4 regions of the Mesorhizobium sp. P2_E9 genome follow, and region 2 is predicted to be linked to each of the others. Evidence: riboswitches for the same ligand, from Rfam matches in the RefSeq annotation. Region 2 holds a riboswitch; each other region holds the start of a gene.
What was found. Region 2 has a riboswitch for cobalamin ahead of AC1D05_RS06845 (CbtB domain-containing protein). Riboswitches for the same ligand answer to the same signal wherever they lie in the genome.
Positions count from the first base shown of each region.

Region 1: linked by a shared signal. The riboswitch ahead of AC1D05_RS00835 (DUF1636 family protein) and the one ahead of AC1D05_RS06845 (CbtB domain-containing protein) in region 2 are both predicted to bind cobalamin.
Region 3: linked by a shared signal. The riboswitch ahead of AC1D05_RS14390 (aromatic ring-hydroxylating oxygenase subunit alpha) and the one ahead of AC1D05_RS06845 (CbtB domain-containing protein) in region 2 are both predicted to bind cobalamin.
Region 4: linked by a shared signal. The riboswitch ahead of bluB (5,6-dimethylbenzimidazole synthase) and the one ahead of AC1D05_RS06845 (CbtB domain-containing protein) in region 2 are both predicted to bind cobalamin.

Region 1 is NZ_JBFUET010000001.1:150,864-155,722, forward strand. It holds gene AC1D05_RS00825 (ABC transporter permease) at 1-188, shown strand, start outside; gene AC1D05_RS00830 (substrate-binding domain-containing protein) at 262-1,251, shown strand; cobalamin riboswitch at 1,502-1,707, shown strand; gene AC1D05_RS00835 (DUF1636 family protein) at 1,799-2,197, shown strand; gene AC1D05_RS00840 (ABC transporter ATP-binding protein) at 2,194-2,982, shown strand; gene AC1D05_RS00845 (ABC transporter substrate-binding protein) at 3,030-3,977, shown strand; gene AC1D05_RS00850 (FecCD family ABC transporter permease) at 3,977-4,859, shown strand, end outside.
Region 2 is NZ_JBFUET010000003.1:167,245-172,103, reverse strand. It holds gene AC1D05_RS06860 (heparan-alpha-glucosaminide N-acetyltransferase) at 1-152, opposite strand, end outside; gene AC1D05_RS06855 (MFS transporter) at 378-1,577, shown strand; gene AC1D05_RS06850 (aromatic ring-hydroxylating oxygenase subunit alpha) at 1,581-2,750, opposite strand; cobalamin riboswitch at 2,897-3,094, shown strand; gene AC1D05_RS06845 (CbtB domain-containing protein) at 3,128-3,307, shown strand; gene AC1D05_RS06840 (CbtA family protein) at 3,323-4,132, shown strand; gene cobU (bifunctional adenosylcobinamide kinase/adenosylcobinamide-phosphate guanylyltransferase) at 4,125-4,640, shown strand; gene cobO (cob(I)yrinic acid a,c-diamide adenosyltransferase) at 4,642-4,859, shown strand, end outside.
Region 3 is NZ_JBFUET010000007.1:187,985-192,843, reverse strand. It holds gene AC1D05_RS14395 (FAD-binding oxidoreductase) at 1-1,060, opposite strand, end outside; gene AC1D05_RS14390 (aromatic ring-hydroxylating oxygenase subunit alpha) at 1,138-2,385, opposite strand; cobalamin riboswitch at 2,602-2,804, opposite strand; gene AC1D05_RS14385 (DUF680 domain-containing protein) at 3,171-3,410, shown strand; gene AC1D05_RS14380 (ABC transporter ATP-binding protein) at 3,486-4,598, opposite strand; gene bglA (beta-galactosidase BglA) at 4,629-4,859, opposite strand, start outside.
Region 4 is NZ_JBFUET010000031.1:27,722-32,580, reverse strand. It holds gene AC1D05_RS34635 (pirin family protein) at 1-242, opposite strand, end outside; gene AC1D05_RS34630 (DUF2277 domain-containing protein) at 283-549, opposite strand; gene AC1D05_RS34625 (exodeoxyribonuclease VII small subunit) at 662-913, opposite strand; gene AC1D05_RS34620 (histone deacetylase family protein) at 917-1,843, opposite strand; cobalamin riboswitch at 1,964-2,143, shown strand; partial or broken gene bluB (5,6-dimethylbenzimidazole synthase) at 2,192-2,830, shown strand; gene AC1D05_RS34610 (hypothetical protein) at 2,926-3,909, opposite strand; gene AC1D05_RS34605 (TetR/AcrR family transcriptional regulator) at 4,016-4,615, opposite strand; gene AC1D05_RS34600 (MFS transporter) at 4,735-4,859, shown strand, end outside.

The DNA.
Region 1 (4,859 bases), on a different contig from region 2:
GCTTGTTCGGCGGCGCCGGCTCGATGGTCGGCACCGTGGCCGGCACCATCATGCTCGGCGCGCTGGCCAACATCCTTCAGCTCAACAACATCACACCCGCCATACAACTGCTCGCGACCGCCGCGATCATCGTGCTGGCGGCAGTCATTCAATCCCTCGTTCGCCGCCGCGAGGGTTTGGGTCGTTAGGAGGAAGACGGCAGCATTTGGAAGGCAGTCAAACCAAGGTCTGGCCCCGGGCCCGACGAGGAGGAGAGTAAGTATGAAAACCACAAGACAAGGAACAAGGCGCGCCCTTCAGGTCGCCCTTCTGGCAGGCGCCGGCCTGTGCATTGCCGGAGCCGCTCAGGCCGCCGACCCGCTGGTCAAGGCCTGTGCCAAGGACGGCCAGTTCATCATCGGCTTTTCGCAGGCGAACAATGCCGAGCCCTACCGACAGCATGTCAATGACGAGCTGACGGCGGCGGCCAAGGAAGTGCCGGGCTTCACGCTGCAGATCGCCGACGGCGCCGGCAACGTCAACACGCAGACCTCGCAGGTCGACAACTTCATCACCCAGAAGGTCGATCTCTTGCTGATCTCGCCCTTCGAGGCGGCACCGCTGACGCCGGCGGTGAAGCGCGCCATGGATGCCGGAATTCCGGTCATTGAACTTGACCGCAAGACGGTCGGCGACCCCGGCAAGGACTACACCGCCTTTATCGGCGGCGACAACTATAAGATCGCGCTCGAAGCGGGCAAATACACCGCCAAGACCTTGCTGCCGGAGGGCGGCGAAGCAGCGGTGCTCGAAGGACTGCCAAGCTCCACGCCGGCCGTCGAGCGGCTGAATGGCTTCAAGGACGGCGTCAAGGAGAATGCCAAGATCCAGGTCGTTGCCGAGCAGGCTGCCGACTGGGTGCCGGATAAAGCCCAGACCGCTTTCTCGGCCATGTTGCAGGCGCATCCCGACATCAAGGTGCTCTACGCCTCGAACGACATGATGGCGGCCGGCGCGCTGCTCGCCGCCAAGGGTGCCGGCAAGGACGTCAAGATCATCGGTACTGATGGCTTGCCAGGCCCGGCAGGCGGCATCGAAGCCGTCGCCAAGGGTGACTGGGCGGCGACCTTCACCTACCCGACGGGTGCGAAGGAAGCGATCGAGATGTCGAAGAAGATCTTGCTCGATTGCGCCACTTCGGTGGATACGACGGTCACTGTCGAGACGACAGCGATCACGCCCGAGAACGCCAAGCAGCTGTCAGGTAAGTAAGCACGTCTGCCTGCAGACTATCCGATCCGGGGCGGGGTTCACGCGAACTCCGCCCCGTCTGCGTTGGCAACCCTCACCGGCAGCTCGCGGTGGCAAGGGATTGACAGCGGCGGAGGATATCTCGTATCAGTTCTGTTATTACATTACAGACGGAGATATTGCACGCCCCTATCTGATGAGGTCGCAGGCCGGTGCCGAGATGGTGACAGGTCCGGTCGAAAAGAATCGTTGCGATGCGCCCGGGGCAAAACTACCATGGCCCGGTGATGGTCCCCGCGCCGAAAGGCAAGGGGTGAAAGGGAACACGGTGAGATCCGCGAGGGATCGAGACCGTGGCTGCCCCCGCAACTGTAAGCGGTGAGCAAGATCCGACATGCCACTGGCCGGCAAGGCTGGGAAGGCAGGATTGCGCCGAGACCCGCGAGCCAGGAGACCTGCCATCACTGAGTTGACCGGACGGGGTGTGCCGGGAGGAAACGTGGACGTCGGTCTTGTCGGCCGGCTCGCCAACATCCTTCCGTCGCCAGTTTTGGAAAGTGACGGAAAGTTGGACGGCGCCAACGATCATCGCATCATCGTGTGCACGCTTTGCCGTGACGTCCCGACCGGGGTCAGGTCGGGCGAAGCCTTGTGCAACGATTTGCGTTCCCGGCTCTCCGCCCACAATGAACCGGCCGTGGCGCACGGCTTCACGGTCGAAGGCGTTGAATGCATGGCGGGCTGCGCGCGGCCGTTGACGGTGGCCGTCCAGGCGCCGGGCAAGGCCGCTTATCTCTTCGGCTCTATCAACGCCGAGGCCGACGCCGGCGATCTCGTGCGATTTGCCAGGCTTTACGCCTCGCTCGCCGACGGCTGGTGCAATTCCGGACAACGTCCACCGCGACTGGCCGGCAAGACGCTGGCCCGCATCCCGGCACTGGGCAAGCCTCCGGGGGACGGCCGATGACAACGCCGCTCCTCGAAGCGCGCGACCTCAGCGCCACGGCAAATGGCCGGGCTCTGGTCGATGCGGTCAGCCTGTCGGTTGCCGCTGGCGATCGCCTCGCCATCATCGGCCCCAACGGCGCCGGCAAGACGACGCTGCTGCGCATGCTGTCCGGCATGCTCAGGCCAAGTTCCGGCGAGGTGAAGCTTGGCGGGCGCCGCCTGGACAGGATCTCGACGGCCGAACGGGCATTGCACATCGCCGTCGTCGGCCAGACCGACCAGCCGGATCCGCGGCTGGCGGTGATCGACTATGTCGAACTCGGCCGCGTCCCGCATGCCGGCCTGAGGCGCAGGAGCGAGGAACGCGACATTGTCGTGGACGCGCTGCGCCGGACCGGCTTGTTGCCGCTGCTTGGCCGCAGCATCGGCTCGCTGTCGGGCGGGGAACGCCAACGCGCCCAGCTGGCGCGCGCCATCGCACAGCAACCGAAAGTGCTGTTCCTCGATGAGCCGACCAACCATCTCGACCCGCGCGCCCGCGGTGAGCTTCTCGAACTTGTGGCCGGCTTCGGCATGACGGTAATTGCCGTGCTGCACGATCTGGCGTTGGTGGCGCCCTTCGCCACCAGGGTCGCGGTGATGCACGAAGCCCGGCTGCATGCGCTGGCGGCACCGCGCGAAGCGCTGACGCAACAGCTGATCCGCGAGATTTTCGGCGTCGACGTGTTTCGCCTGCGCCATCCCACCGAGGACCGCGAACTGACGGTGTTCGATGTTCCGAACCGCGCCGCGCCGCCATCCTGATCAAAACCATCCCTGATCCGCCACTGTTCAACCAAGGAGCAAAATCCGTGAAACGTCTCGCTTTGTCGCTCGTCCTGTCGCTGCTGGCCTCGACAACCTTCGCCTTCCCGGTCACGGTAGATAGCTGCGGCAAGCCGCTGACCTTCGACGCACCGCCCAAGCGCGCCGTCATCCACGATCTCAACATGGCCGAGATGGCCTTCGCGCTGAAGCTGCAGCCGTCGATCGTCGGCCTGACCGGCATCACCGGATGGTACAAGGTCGGCCCCGAATTCAAGGCCGAGCAGGGTTCTGTTCCCGAACTGGCGCCAAAATACCCGACGCTCGAAAACCTTGTCGCGGTCGAGCCCGATTTCTTCTTCGCCGGCTGGTATTATGGTATGAAGCCGGGCGGCGACGTGACGCCCGACACGCTCGCCCCGCACGGCATCAAGACGCTGGTGCTGACCGAAAGCTGCGTCCATCTCGACAAGAACCGGCCCGCCGCTTCGATGGACCTGCTCTATGGCGACGTCGAAAAGCTGGGCAAGATTTTTGGCAAGGACGCCGAAGCGGAGAAGCTTGTTGCCGGCTGGAAGGCGCAACTGGCTGACATCACCGCCAAAGTCGGCAGCGCCAAGGGGACGCGGGTGTTCCTCTATGACTCAGGCGAGGACAAGCCGTTCACCGCCGGAAAATTTGCTATTCCCAGCGCCATGATCACCGCCGCTGGCGGTGACAACATCATGGCCGACATGGACACCAGCTGGGGCAATACCGACTGGGAAACGGTAGCGTCGCGCAATCCGCAATTCCTCATCCTGCTCGATTACCAGGATGGCGGCGGCTACAAGAAATTGCTCGATTTCCTTAAAGCGCATCCGGCCATGAAGGAAACCGACGCGGTCAAGAACGAGCGCTTCGTGGCCCTTCGCTATGCCGAATTGACGCCCGGACCGGCAAACATCGAGGCGATCGCCAAGATCGCCAAGGCGATGCATCCGGAAGCGTTCTGATGCTATTTGCCCCCGGGCATGAATCCGGCGCGCTTTCAGGGCACAAGGCATTCGCGCTGGCCATGGCGGCGGGCGCGGTGGCGGTCGCCGCTCTTGTGCTGCTGTCGATCGCCTATGGTTCGACACTGATCCCACTGACCGACGTCATTGCCGCCCTTGGCCATGCCGTCGGGTTGAATGAGCACCAGGTGTCGGGTCCGGTCGGCAAGATCGTCGTTGATCTCAGGCTGCCGCGCACGATCCTGGCGGTGTGTGTCGGCGGCGGCCTCGGCATAACAGGCGCACTGCTGCAGACAGTGACCCGCAACGATCTTGCAGATCCCTTCCTGTTCGGCCTGTCGTCGGGAGCCGCCGCGGGTGCGGTTTCCGTCATTACCGTCTTTGGCGACAGCTTTGGTATATGGACCTTGCCGGTTGCGGCCTTCACCGGCGGCATACTGGCCGCCTGCATTGTCCTGCTGCTGGTCGCGCGGGTGAGGGGGCAAGGGCCGGAACGGCTGATCCTTGCCGGGCTTGCCGTTTCCTTCCTGTTCACGGCATTGACCAATTATCTGGTGTTTGCCGGAGACCAGCGCGCGGCCCACTCCGTGCTGTTCTGGACGATGGGCGGGCTCGGGCTGGCGCGTTGGGATAATGTCTGGCTGGGCGCGTTGGGAGCCGGCACGATCGCGGCCTACGGGCTGTGGAACCACCGCAGGCTCGACGCCTTCCTGGCCGGTGAAAGTGCCGCCGAAAGCCTTGGTGTGCCAGTTGCGCGGATGCGCAGGACGACGTTTCTCGTCGCCGCCTTCTCGACGGCAATCCTCGTTTCGGTCGCCGGCGTTATCGGCTTTGTCGGATTGATGATCCCGCATCTGTCGCGGCCGCTGGCGGGGCCCTTGC
Region 2 (4,859 bases):
GTGAGGCCGGGGTCGGTGTAGCCGAAGAATTCCAGGTCCCAGGTGAAATGGTAGCTCGCCATCGCCAGCAGCGCGATGCCGCGCACGATGTCGATGGCGACGATGCGCTTGGATGGCTCCGGAACGGGTGCGGTCGGCGTGTCGATGGTCATGGTCTCGCGATCTGATTCAGGCCCGCCTGAGGACTACCACGGTTGGACGGGACAGAAGAAGGCCGGGAGCACGGCGATGCAGGCGCCTGGGTCGAGCGACGCTTTAGGCCAGCATAGGAAAGCCTTTGACCGGTTTCGCTTTTTGCCGGTTATGCGTCGGTTTCCTCTTAATCGCCCGGGACTGAGCGCGGCAGATTTGAGCGGTGATTCTGCTTTGGGGAAGCAATGTCCACCCATGTGCGCCACCCGATCTGGCTCCCGGCCCTCAAGGCCGCGGATGCGCGCACCTTCGCCTCGCTCTATGCGGTCGAATCCTTCGCCCGCGCCACAGTGTCGAGCGTCATCCCGATCCAGGCCTACGAAATCCTGCACAATGAGCAGATCGTCTCGATCCTCTACACCATCGTGGCGCTGCTCGGCCTGTCGGTGACGTTGTTCATGCCGATGCTGATCCGCCGCTTTGCCCGGCGCTGGGTCTACACCGCAGGCGCCTGCCTGCTCGCCATCGGCTCGCTGTTCTTCGTCACGCACACGCTGGCCGGGCAGTTGGCGGGCATGCTGTGCCGCGTCATGGGCGCCAGCGCGCTGTCGATCACGCTCAACCTCTACATCATGGACCACATCCGCAAGACCGACTTCATGCAGGCCGAATCGCTGCGCATGGCATGGTCGATGTTCGCCTGGACCGGCGGGCCGACGCTTGGCATCTTCCTCTACACGCGCTTCGGCATCTATGCCGCGCATGGCGCGGTGGCAGTGTTCGCGCTGGCCCTGCTGGCCCTGTTCTGGGCCTATCGGCTGGGCGACAACCAGTCGATCCGGCCCGGCAAGACCCGGCCGGCCAATCCGCTCGCCAATATCGGCCGTTTCGTCGCGCAGCCGAGGTTGAGGCTGGCCTGGCTGATCGCCTTCGGCCGCTCCTGTTTCTGGACGACTTTCTTCGTCTATGGGCCGCTGTTCATGGTGATCACCGGCGAGGGGAAGCTGGCCGGCGGCCTGCTGGTCTCGGCCGGCAATGCGCTGCTGTTCATGGCGATCTTCTGGGGCAAGGCGGGCAAGCGCTTTGGCGGCCGCAAGACCATGACCTTTGCCTATTTCGCCATGTCGGCGATGCTGCTGGCGGCGGGCACGGTGGGAGCGAGTGCGCCGCTGCTGACCGGCGCTTTCCTGCTTGGTGGCGCGTTCTTCACCATCGCGCTCGACGCGCTGGGTTCGACCGCCTTCATGCGCTCGGTGCGCTCCTATGAGCGGGCGCAGATGGCGGCGGTCTATCGCACCTATCTCGATTTTTCCGAGCTGACGCCGCCCTTGGTCTATTCGGTGGTTCTGGCCTTCTTCGGACTGGGCTCGGTGTTCATCACGCTCAGCCTGCTGGCCGCCGTATGCGGCTTCGTGACCTGGCGTTACCTGCCGAAATCGCTGTGAGGATCACGGCAAAAGCGCTGCGTGCCGCTCGCGCACCCAGTTGTGGAAGCGGTGCAGGTCGTACTCCTCTGGCATCAGCACGCCGGCTTCGTGGCGCATCGAGCGCAGGCCCCTCTGGTTGACCTCGCAGATCGCCGCATCCTCTTCCAGCACCTGTGTGCAGAAAGCGACGATGTTGTCGATGTCGGTCGTGGCCAGCGCCTCGGGCGCGAACAGCCATTCGGCGACAAGTTCGGTCTGCTCCGGGCCGAGCGGCACCAGGCGCACGGTCCTGACATAGTCGACATGACCGACGATGAACATCGAGGGCAGGCTGGTGGCATAGGTCTGGCCGGCGGCATGTTCGGCTGGCGTCAACCCCGAGAAGACCGGCCCATGCGTCTGGCCATCGCGTGACCAGGTTTCGGCGCCGGCGCGCAGGCCGCCGGAAAACTCCGGCGCGTCATTGTCGGCGTGGCGCGTCCATTCGGGATCGTCATGCCGGCTCATCAGGCCGCGGCCATAGATCGGCACCAGCCGCGACAGATCCTTATGGACGCCCGGACAATGCAGGCACTCGTTGAAGTTTTCCCAAAAAATCTTCCAGTTGCAGTTCATCACCTTGCGCAGCACATGGCCTGAGACCAGCGTTTCCAACGGCCAGTTGCCGAGATTGCCGGAGGCGGGATCAAAGGATGCGTGTGCCGAGCCGGCTGCGTCCTCCTGCAAATTGATGAAGACGAAGCCGCGCCACACCGACAGCGCGACGCGATAGAGCGGGTGGTGGGCCTTGTCGAAGCCGTCAGGCAGCGATTTCGACGGCACGCGCACGAGATCGCCGCGCAGCGAATAGGACCAGGCGTGATAGGGGCATGTGATCAGCCGCGCCTTCAGCCTGCCTTCGCTTTCCTGGCAAAGCTGCGAGCCGCGATGCCGGCAGGTGTTGTGGAAGGCGCGCAACTCGCCGGTGTCGTCGCGCAGCACGATGATGTCCTGCGTGCCGATGCGGAATCGGCGGAAGGCGAGCGGCTGGGCCAGATCGGCCTCGCGACAGACGAGCAGCCAGTTTTTATACCAGATAGCATCAAGGTCGCGTTGATAGGCTGCCGCATCCCAATAGGCCGACGAGGGTAGCGTCGGCTCGGCCCGGGTCAGGCCGTTATAGGGATCGCGCTCGCTGGCAATGGGCTGCATGGCTGGCTTCCTGTGAGGGCGCCAGCCGACACCCGGCCAGTGCAATTGTCAATTGTTGTGCCGAGAACCATGCGGGTGTTGCCGGCATGGCGCAATCGCGCTGTTTGCCGGCGGAATTTGGTTTGCCGCGTGTCGTGATTTTCCCTATAGTCGCGCAAGTCGTCGGTTCCGTTTTGGAGCCAAGAGGGAATGCGGTTCGGGCTCGTTTGTTGCCCAATGCCGTGGCTGCCCCCGCAACTGTGTGCGGTAGTCCTCTCCATATGCCACTGAAGATTCGTCTTCGGGAAGGTGGAGAAGGGCGCTGATCCGCGAGCCAGGAGACCTGCCGACGACGGCAAAACTGACAGGCCCTCGGGTGGAGGGTGAAAGGACAAGATATGACTACCGCTTCCGTCTCCCTCGGCGCCTCCGTCTCCTCGCAGTCGCGCTTCATGCAGCTGGCGCTCGCCGCGCTGCTCGGCACCTTCATCATCGGCTTTGTCGGCTTCTCGCATATCGATGCGGTCCACAATGCCGGTCATGACAACCGGCATTCGATGGCGTTTCCCTGCCACTGACGAGGATCTGACATCATGAATCTGTTTCGCAACGTCGTGTTCATCGCGGCGATCGCAGGGCTCGTGGCCGGCGTCGTCCTCGCCTGCATGCAGGCCTATGCCACGGTGCCGCTGATCCTCAAGGCGGAAGTCTACGAACAGGCCGAAGGCGGCCACAAGCATGAGCACGCCGCGGCGCCGACTGATACCGCCAGTGGCAACGCAATGAGCTCCGCCGCACCGGCGGCATCAAATACCATGAGCGCCGCGACCCCGGCACCGGCTGAGGCTGCTGCTCCGGCCGAAGACGAGGGCTGGGCGCCGGCCGATGGCTTCGAGCGCTTTGCCTTCAACATCGTCTCCAACGTCGTCACCGGCATTGGCTTCGCGCTGATCCTGGTCGCGGTTTCGGAATTCGCCGGCGGCATCGGCAATTGGCGCCAGGGCGTGTTCTGGGGGCTGGCCGGCTTTGCCGTGTTCACCCTGGCGCCGGGCCTCGGCCTGCCGCCGGAACTGCCGGCCATGCCGGCAGCCGACCTCACGCAGCGCCAGATCTGGTGGGTGGCAACCGTGGTCGCGACCGCCATCGGGCTCGGCCTGATCGCGTTCCGCAAGTCGCTGCCGCTGGCCATCCTTGGCGTGGCGCTGATCGTTGCCCCGCACATTGTCGGCGCGCCACAGCCCGACAGCTTCGAGACACCGATCCCGGAAGGCCTGCACCACCAGTTCGTGGTGGCGGTGACGGTGACCAATCTGGTGTTCTGGCTGGTGCTTGGCGCTGTCGTCGGCGTGGTGCGCGGACGCTTCACCGGCACCGCGACCAGCCTGCGCGACAGCTTTGCCTGATCGAAGCTCGCTGACCTTCATCATCGGCGGCGCGCGCTCCGGCAAGAGCGCGCACGCCGAAACCCTGGCGACGGCGTTGCCGTCACCATGGACCTATATCGCCACGGCTGAAGCCTATGACGACGAGATGCGTGAACGCATCGCGCTGCATCGCTCGCGGCGCGGCGAGGGCTGGATAACCGTCGACGCACCGCTCGATCTTGCCGGGGCGCTCGAGGCGTTGCCCGACAATCAGCCGGTGCTTGTCGACTGCCTGACGCTGTGGCTGACCAATCACATGCTGGCCGATCACGCTCTCGAGCTGGAATGCCGGCGGCTGGCGGATGTGCTGTCGCGGCCGCGCGGGCCGTGGTTCGTGGTCTCCAATGAAGTCGGCCAAGGCATCGTGCCGGACAATGCCCTGGCGCGCCGTTTTCGTGATGACGCCGGACGGCTCAACCAGCAGGTCGCGGCGATTGCCGACACGGTGCTGCTGATGGTGGCGGGGTTGCCGCTCAAGGTGAAATGAGATGACCGACATCGACGACAAGGATGAAGAGCGCCATCGCGCCAAGATGGCCAAGCGCAAGGCGGTGCAGGATGCGGAGGTGGCGAGCAAGACGGTTGAGAAGGGGCTGCTGATCGTCAACACCGGCCCGGGCAAGGGCAAGACGACGGCCGCCTTCGGCCTGGCGCTCAGAATGCTCGGCTACGGCAAGCGCGTCGGTGTTGTCCAGTTCATCAAGGG
Region 3 (4,859 bases), on a different contig from region 2:
AGGCGAGGATGAAGCCGTCGTCGATCTCGTGATCGAGGATGCCGCCATTGTGGCTCATCTCGACGGCGCCCGAGACTTTCTTCACCTTACAGGTCCCGCACAGGCCGAACTCGCAGGCGGCCGGGATCCTCACTCCCGAAGAGCGCGCGGTCTGCAGCACGGTCTGGCCGGCGACGCACTCTGCGTCGACATCCGAAAGCGCGAAGCGGATCGGTGTTTTGGCTTCGACCGGAACGGCAGCATCGTCATCAGCCGGCAATGCGAACGGTGCCGGGATTTCCTCCACCGCGGGCGCGGCAAAGCTCTCCTGGTGGTATTTCGTCATGTCGAAGCCGGCGGCATCCAGCATGCCGCGCACGGCGCGCATGAAAGGGTCCGGACCGCAGCAGAAGATCTCACGTTCACGGAAATCGGGCGCCAGCAGCGGCAGCCGGATGGCGTCGATGCGGCCCATATGGCCGTACCAGCCCTCGCGGCTCGACCGCTCCTCTATCATGAAGCCGAGCGACAGGCCCGGCATATGGCCGCCGAGCAGTTCGAGCTCCTTGCGGAAGATGATCTCTTCGGCTCGCCGCGCGCAGTTGACGAAGCCGACATCGGTCCATGGCGCGCAGTCATTCAGCCAACGCAGCATCGACATCATCGGCGTCACGCCCGAACCGGCCGAAATGAACAGATATTTGGCCGCCGGGTGGCTGTGCAGCGAAAAGTCGCCCGCTGGCCCGTAGGCCTTGACGTGCGAGCCGGGCTTCAGGTGATCGAACATCCAGCGCGTGCCGATGCTGCCGGCCTGCGCCTTCACCGTCACTGCGATCGAGAATGGCCGCGATGGCGACGACGACAGCGTATAGGTGCGCATCAGCGGCCCGTCTGACGTCGGCAGCTCCAGCGTCACGAATTGACCTGGCTTGTACCGGAACCAGGTCTGGTTGTCGGAGCGAAAGGTGAAGGTCTTGACGTCAGGCGCTTCGTCGCTGACGCCGATCACTTCCAGCACCTGCAGCCTGTCGTTCCAGGGCGCCATCTGGTCGAGATGGCGATAGAGCCCAAGATCAGTCATCGCGTTCATCCCTCTGATCCTTCATTTTCGCGCATGGCGTAATCCCAAAACCGCGGAACACTTTTGGACGCCATGCGCTAAGCGACACTACGCAGCGCCGGCCGGCCATCTCCGACAAGGCGCGGGCCAATGAAGCGGGCGTACCAGTCGACGAACTGGATCACGCCGCCCTCATGCAGCTCCGAATAGGGGCCGGGTTCATAGGCTGGCGACAGGATGCCGAAGGCGTTTTCCTCGACGATGCGGCGGTCCTGGTCATTGGTCTCGGTCCAGACATGGGTGAGCTCGGCAAGATCGTAATCGACGCCCTCGACCGCATCCTTGTGGACCAGCCATTTGGTCGTCACCGCCGTTTCCGTGGCGCTGATCGGCAGCACGCGGAAGGTGACGGCATGGTCGATCAGGATATGGTTCCAGGTCGTCGGATAGTGATAGTGCATCAAGGTGCCGATACGGTCGGCCGAGACGCTGTCGGAGAGGTTCTTCTTCACCGCCCGCTTGCCGGTCATCGTGTAGCTGACAGCATCGCGCAGCAGCGGCGCGCGGGTGGCGCGGTATTGCCCGGCCGGGTCGATGCGGAACTTGCTCGGCAGGCCGGCTGCTTCGCACTTGGCCCAATGCGCCAGCATCTCCGGATCGCTGTCGGCGCCTTGCACGCCGGTCACTGTCGGGGCTTCCGGGAAGGTCTTGCACAGTTCCGGGTGATTGCCGGCGCAGTGATAGCACTCGCGGTTGTTTTCCCAGACCAGCTTCCAGTTGCCCTTCTCGACGATCGTGCTCTCGAAGGCGATCTTTGCTTCGCTCAGGCGGTGCGGCTTGAGGTACGGTTCGATCATCGCTCGCATCGGCGCGAAGTCGGCGGGCTCCTTGGCCAGGCAGATGAAGATGTAGCCGGCCACGCTTTCGCAGGCGACCGGCTTCAGGCCGAACTGGCTCTTGTCGAAGCCGTCGGCCATCTGGCGTGCGAACAGCAGCCTTCCGTCCAGCTCGTAGGTCCACTGGTGATAGGGACAGACCAGCTTTGCGGCCGTGCCCTTGTCGGTGTTGCAGACGCGGCTGCCGCGATGGCGGCAGGAATTGTGGAAGGCATTGATCTTGCCCTGCTGATCGCGCACCAGCACGACCGGATAGTCGCCGATCTGTACGGTGATGAAGCTGCCGGGCTTGGGCAGTTCGCAATCATGGCCGATGAACAGCCAGTCGCGATACCAGATCAGCTCCATGTCCAGCTTGAAGAAATCGGGATCCGTGTAGAAGGGCTGCTCGAGCGAGAATCCGTCCCTGCGGCCGTTCAAGAGCCTCAGCATGTCGTTGCGCGTATCCATGTCCTGTCCTCTTCGTTCGCCGCATCGGCCCGAAATCGAAATCGATTTCGGACAGCACGGTGCGCAAATTCAAAGCCTTGGAGCGTACTTTGTGCGTCCAAGTGGACGCACGTCGCTCCAATGACTGACTATGGTGGTGATTGAGGAAGGATCGGACGCAAGCCGGTGAAAACCGCGCAAGCATCATCCGCCTCTTGACCGCCCACCGCGATCAGTCGAGTCTAGAAATCTCGGGCTGGTTTCCGGGCTCTGGAGTTGTCCTTGCGGACCATCGCGACACCTTCCCAGGCTTTTCGCCCAGTGGTCTCCCGTTGCGACTTGAACTCCACCACCGTTGCGGGGGCAGCGCCGGATTCTGACCGGCTTCCCAATTCTCCACTCCATCGTCACGAAGCGGCACCTGAGATGGCATGATCTAATCACGACAGCGCTTGCGACATCGGCATGAAAGCGACATCGCATCCATGTGGCGCGACACGCATGCACAACGCCCGGGTCAAGAACCGCGGTCACGAAAATCGTCGCGGTGACGGCTGAACGCTGAGCCTCCGGACAGTTGGTGATCGCAGCGTTGGCTTTAGCTAATATTTTGATATCAAAAAGAAAAATGTCCGACGTAGAAGGCCTTGGTACAATTTCAAGTGGTGGATACTTGGTCCACACGGAACAAACTTCGTGATTGGAAACGGCCAGCTGGCTTTCCCACATCGGGGCTGTCCGAACGACGCGATTTTAATCCCAAGACACGCCGCTAGACGGACGGAAAAAATACTGGAGTACCCAAAATGAACAAGATTGTTCTCACTGCCGCCGCCCTTCTGGCCATCTCCGGCAGCGCCTTCGCAGGCAGCGACAATTACGGCTCCAATGGCGCCAACCAGCCTGCCGCGACTTCGGTTGACAATTCGCGCACGGCTTCGATCCGTGAAAGCGGCTGGCCAGTCTACAAGCTGCTCAATTCATCGGGCGACGTGCAGAAGTCGATCCCTCAGAGCAGCGACCGGGACCACTTCGGCAACCACTAACAGCCGAAACCAATTCCAAAAAAGAGCGGCGGGCCATGCCCGCCGCTTTTTTATGCCGTCGAGACGGGTTCTGTCTTAAGCCGCTTTTGCTTCCGGCTTCTGGAGTGCGAAGGAATGTCCGTCCGCATCGAAGATATGCAGGTCCTCGGCATTGGCACTCAGCCGCAGCGTCGAGCCGCGCTTGACCTCGACATTTCCCGGCAACTTGGTCACCAGCGGCAGGTCGGCGCGGCCAATGTCGACATAGACCAGCTGGACCTCGCCGAGCTGCTCGACATAATCGACCGTTCCCTCGAACAGATAATCCGCGCCGGTGGCGACGATCAGGTCCTCCGGCCGCACGCCGAAGCTTACGGCCGCACCCTTCGCCGAGGCAGGCGTCGCAATCGGCACCGTAGCCTTGCGCCCGCTGACATGGCTGACGACGGTCGGGTTGCCGGTCTTGTCGATCGTCGCCGGCAGGATGTTCATGGCTGGCGAGCCGATGAACTGGGCGACGAACAGATTGCCCGGCTTCTTATAGAGATCCATCGGCGTGCCGACCTGCTCGATATGGCCGTCCTTCAACACCACGATGCGGTCGGCGAGCGTCATCGCCTCGACCTGGTCGTGGGTGACGTAGATCATGGTCGTGTTGGGCATCGATTCCTTGAGCTTGGCGATCTCGATACGCGTGGCGACGCGCAGCGCGGCATCAAGGTTCGACAGCGGCTCGTCGAACAGGAACACTTTCGGATTGCGCACGATGGCGCGGCCGATGGCGACGCGCTGGCGCTGCCCGCCCGACATCGCCTTGGGCAGCCGGTCGAGATATTTGGTCAGCTGCAGGATTTCGGCGGCCTGCTTCACGCGGCGGTCGATCTCGGCCTTGTTCTCTTTGCCGATCTTCATCGAGAACGCCATGTTGTCGTAGACGGTCATGTGCGGATAGAGCGCGTAGGACTGGAACACCATGGCGATGCCGCGCTTGGACGGCGGCACGTCATTGACCACTTCGCCGTCGATCTTCAACTCGCCCGACGTGATTTCCTCGAGCCCGGCGATGGAGCGCAGCAAGGTCGACTTGCCGCAGCCCGACGGACCGACGAAGACGATGAACTCGCCCGATTTGATATCGAGGTCGATGCCATGGAGAATGTTGAGATTGCCGTAGGACTTCTTCACTTGTCTCAGATTGACATCGGCCATTGGTTTCCTCCAGTGATTTCCTCAAAGATTTCAGTCGATGCGCCCGAACCAGGCGCCGTAGCCGCCAAGCTCGATCGAACCGGGGCTCGCTTGCCCGGAAAACCCGTGTCCCGGCAAAGGTTGCAGTGATCGGTTGCCAAGGTCAACCTTGGCCGGCTTGGCGCCGAGGTTGAAGACGCAGACGATCTGCTCGTTGCCCGCCCGGCGCGTGAAGGCAACGGTGTCGCCCTCGCTTTCGATGAAGGTGATATCGCCCTTGGC
Region 4 (4,859 bases), on a different contig from region 2:
ACTGTCGACAGGCCGATATGCGGATGGGGACGGACATCGAGCGCCTGGCCGGCGCGCAGGATCGCCGGGCCCATGCGATCGAAAAAGATGAAAGGCCCGACCAGCCGCCTTTTGGCGGTCGGCAGAGCGCGACGGACCGGAAAACCACCAATGTCCTTGGCGTTTGGTATCACCATCAATTCGATCTGGTCGCTGGCAAAGGCGTCGCCGGCTTCAGGGTCTTTCCCTGGGAAGAAGCTCATGAACTCTCCTTGTCAGCGGCCAAGGGCCGCTTTGGCGGCATCAGGCAAAGCGGATGGCTGACTTTGCCCGTAGTTTCGCCGCCACCTCTTCACGATTGCGCGGATGCTGGTGGGTTTCGAGCGAATCGAGCAACTCGCGCGCTGATGCCGCAATGGCTTCGACGGCGTGGTCGAACGCGTGCTGGTTCTGCTTCGACGGCCGTGTCGTTCCGCTCAGCTTGCGGACGAACTGAAGGGCTGCGTCGCGGACTTCGTCATTGGTTGCCGGCGGATCAAAATTGAACAGGGTCTTGATGTTTCTGCACATCGCTTCCGTATCTCCTCTCGTCCTGGAGCCGTTTCAATCGGGATGAGTTTAATCCCCAACCATGATCGTGTCCAAAAACCGGCGAGGCAAGACCGCCGTTCGCGACTGTGCATCAATCCGCGTCGAGCGGCTCCGTGCCAACCGGCTTGCCGTCGCGCGACAGCCTGATCTTCTCGACCTTGTCCTCAGCGGCCTTCAGCAGCCGGTCGCAATGCGCCTTCAGCGCCTCGCCGCGCTCATAGATCTTGATCGACTGGTCGAGCGGCACGTCGCCACGCTCCAGATCATCGACGATCTTCTCCAACGCGTCGAGTGCCTGCTCGAAGCTCATCGCCTTGACGTCTTCATTGGTCTCAGCAGCCATTATTCATCCTTTCATCAGTCGCCCGACATGGGCGGCGACCGAAAATGCCAATCCTTGCAGATCGTAGCCGCCCTCAAGCAGGCTGACGAGCCGGTTGCCGCTGTGGCGGGCCGCGCGCTGCATCAGCTGGCCGGTCGCCCAGTCGAAATCGTCTTCGGTCAGATTGATCTCGGCCAGCGGGTCGCGGTGGTGTGCGTCGAAGCCCGCCGAAATGATGATCAGATCGGGCGCGAAATTGTCGAGCGCCGGCAGGACGCGCGACAGGAAGGCATCGCGAAACACCTCGCTGCCGGTCTGCGGCGCCAAAGGCGCGTTGACGATGTTGCCGGCGCCGGTCTCGCTCGTCGCGCCGGTGCCGGGATAGAGCGGCATCTGGTGCGTCGAGCAATAGAGCACCGACGGATCGTCCCAGAAAATATCCTGCGTGCCGTTGCCATGGTGCACGTCCCAGTCGACGACCGCGACACGCTCGACGCCATGCTTCTTCTGCGCATAGCGCGCCGCGATCGCCGCCGTGTTGAAGAAGCAGAAGCCCATCGCCGTCGTTTTTTCGGCATGGTGACCAGGCGGCCTCGCGGCGACGAAGACATTGTCGGCGCGGCCTGAAAAAACATCATCGACAGCAGCGTTGGCGGCACCGATGGCGGTGATCACCGCCTGCCAGCTCTTCGGGCTGGCGGTGGTGTCGGCATCGACGCGGGCAAGGCCCTCTTCGGGAATGGCGGCGCGGATGCGCGCGACGAAATCGGCGGGATGCGCGTAGAGGATGGTGGCCTCGTCGCCCTCCGGCGCCTTGACGCGATCAAGCGCGGCAAAGGCTTCGTCGTCGAGGACGCGCTCGATGGCGCGCAAGCGGTCCGGCCGTTCGGGGTGACCGGGCGGTGTGATGTGCTCAAGAAAGATCGGGTGGGTGTAGAGACGGGTTGTCATGCTCCCTATCTAGTGCCCCGGCGCCGCGATGGCCATGCATTGCGGCTCGATCGCTGGGGAAAATCACGCCTGCGTCCATCGGCGTCGCTGCGGGGATTGGCGCCGCAGGCGCTTCGGCGTAAGGTCCCGCCACTGCCTGGTGCCCGCCGCAAGCGGGAGAATCGGGAACACGGTTGAACTCCGTGGCGTGCCCAACGCTGTGAGGGGGACCGCGCCGGTAAATGCCACTGTCGATGACGGGAAGGCACCGGACGCGGGTTGATCCCGAGCCAGAAGACCGGCCTGGCAGGCATCGTCATCCGCATGGTCAGGCGGAGGACATGGACTGCGATCGCAAGGGGACAAGCGATGCCGGATTCTATGAACGACGGATTTGACCAGATAGCGCGCGACGCGGTCTACCGCGCCATGTTCACGCGGCGCGACGTGCGCAGCCATTTCCTCCCCACGGCACTCGATGATGAGGTGCTGGCGCGGCTGCTGCTTGCCGCCCATCACGCGCCGTCTGTCGGTTTCATGCAGCCGTGGAATTTCATTGTCATCCGCGATGCCGCGCGACGGGCGGAGGTGCGCGACCTGTTCCTGGCCGCGCGAGAACAGGAACTGCCTGAAATCGAAGAAGACAAACAGGCGCTCTACCGCAAGCTCAAACTGGAAGGCATCTGCGAAAGCGCGCTCAACATCTGCATCACCTGCGACCGCCAACGTTCGCAGGGGTCGCCATTGGGACGCTGGCACAATCCGGAGATGGATCTCTACAGCACGGTCTGCGCGGTGCAGAATTTCTGGCTGGCGGCGCGCGCCGAAGGCGTCGGCGTTGGTTGGGTCAGCATCATCGAGCCGCAAGCGCTGAAGAGCCTGTTGGCCATTCCCGAGCACGTGACACCGATCGCCTATCTCTGCGTCGGCCGTGTCTCGGAATTCGCGCCGAAACCGGACCTTGAAACGCATGGCTGGGGCCGACGGCTGCCGCTGCCCGAATTGATCACGAGCGAAACTTTTTGCGGGCAAGGCGAGGCGCGGCTCAAGTCAGCCGTGGCGGACCTCAACATCGCTGTTATCGCGCCCGCGCATCCCGCCGATCAGCGTGTCGCGCCTGCAGTACCCCAGCGCGACCCGCCAAAGGAGGCCAGCGCCTTGTCCTTCAACTCCCTGAACTTCGACGACGCTTCGGCCAGCCGGGCATCCCAGGCCGGATCGGGCACCTGGCCGGCGATGGTCTTGAAATAGACCTGCATCAGGCAAGCGATGGCGAATGGCTCGATGAAGGCCGCCTTGAAGGCCCAGGCGAAGACGATGGCGAGCACGAAGGCCCAGCCGGCGAGCTGCCCTGGCATCATGAACAAAATGGCGGCGGCCGGGGCCAGCATCAGCAGGAAGATGACGAAAGACACGCCCCACATGATGACCGCCAGCCAGACGGCGTTCTTGACCATGGTCTTGCCGTTCTGGGCGTAGAGCACGACGCCTTGTCGGGCCGTCTCGAAGGGCGAGGACGAATTGATGCGGATGTTGTAGCCGAGGATGATCTCGTCGACATAGGTCAGCGACAGGCGGATCACCGTGTTGATGAAGGAGACCAGGCCGCTCAGGCCCGGGATCGGCAGGAAAGCGGCGATGCCGCCGAGCAGGCCGGTGATGGCGCGGATGGCGCCCTTGACCAGCTGGTCGACGACGAAAAGGATATTGGCCTCGGCAAAACGCTCTGTGACGACCTGCTTTGCATAGGCGATCTGGTTCTGGCCATCGGGAACATCCCGGCCATCGATCAGATGGACCATGACGGCGATATGGCCAGCCTTGACGACGTAGAGGATGTATTCGCGGATCCAATAGACGGCGATCGAAACGATGCCGAAACCGACCACGCCACCCCACAGGGCGAAGGACATTGGCCCGTCGGGATCGGTGGAGATATGGCCGACGCCATAACCGACGGAGGCGCCCGTGCCGGTCGCCACGATGTAGGCCAGAGTGATGCCGAAATAGACGATCATGCGAAAGACAATGAAGGGCCAGGTCCTGATCATGATGGACACCGACCGGCCGATCTCGAAATCCCACATGGCTCCGAATCTCCCCTCAGAGATGGCTGCGAAGGATGCGCTCACCCCATAGATTGGTCAATCGGGGGCGGTGGTCAGCGAGGCGCCCAACGGGGATTTGGGTCTGTTATGAACCTGGTTTTCTGAGGAGGCCTTCAAGCAGCTGCTTGAAGGCCGCCACCACCATCTTCGATGTCGCTTCGGGATCGTTCGAATTGGCGATCCGCTGCGCCGCCTGGCTGCTGGCGCCATTGATCAGCCGTGCGGCGGTCTCGGGGTCGACGCTCGGGACGACCACCCCTTCCCCCTGCAGCGCGGTCAGATGATCGGTCATTGAACCGACGCAGGCATTGGCATTGGACCATTGCGCCGGATCGCCCAGCACGGCTGGACCATCGCGGAACATGATGCGCTGGATTTCCGGCTCCAGCGCCATCTCGATATAGGTCGTGCATTCGTCGACGAAGTGTTGCCAGCGAGTCGGCGCTTTCGAGGCGACCTCATTCACCCGAGCCGCCATCTCGCCGTCGATTTCGGCGATAACCGCCTCCAGCAGTCCCTTCTTGTCGCCGAAGTGATGATAGAGCGCGCCGCGCGTCAGTCCGGCCGAGGCAGTGAAATCATCCATCGACGCTTCGGCATAGCCTGTCGTGCCGAAGGCCTGGCGCGCCGCGGCGATCAGCTTGGCGCGCGTCTCGGCAATCATCTCCTTGCGGGGTCTGTGCATTCTGCCTGGCCTTATCCACATACGTTCCGTATGCCAATTGACATACGTCGCGTATGGTCTATCTAATCCTCATACGCTCCGTATGTAATTGTCAGATCGCCTTTTGTCGAGGAACCGCCATGCAAAACCCCTATGCTGAAATCTTTCGTGCTCCGGGAGCCAAGGGCTTTGCGGCCGCCGGCTTCATCGCGCGCCTGCCGATCGCCATGGCGCCGATCGGCATCGTCGCCATGCTGTCGCAGAC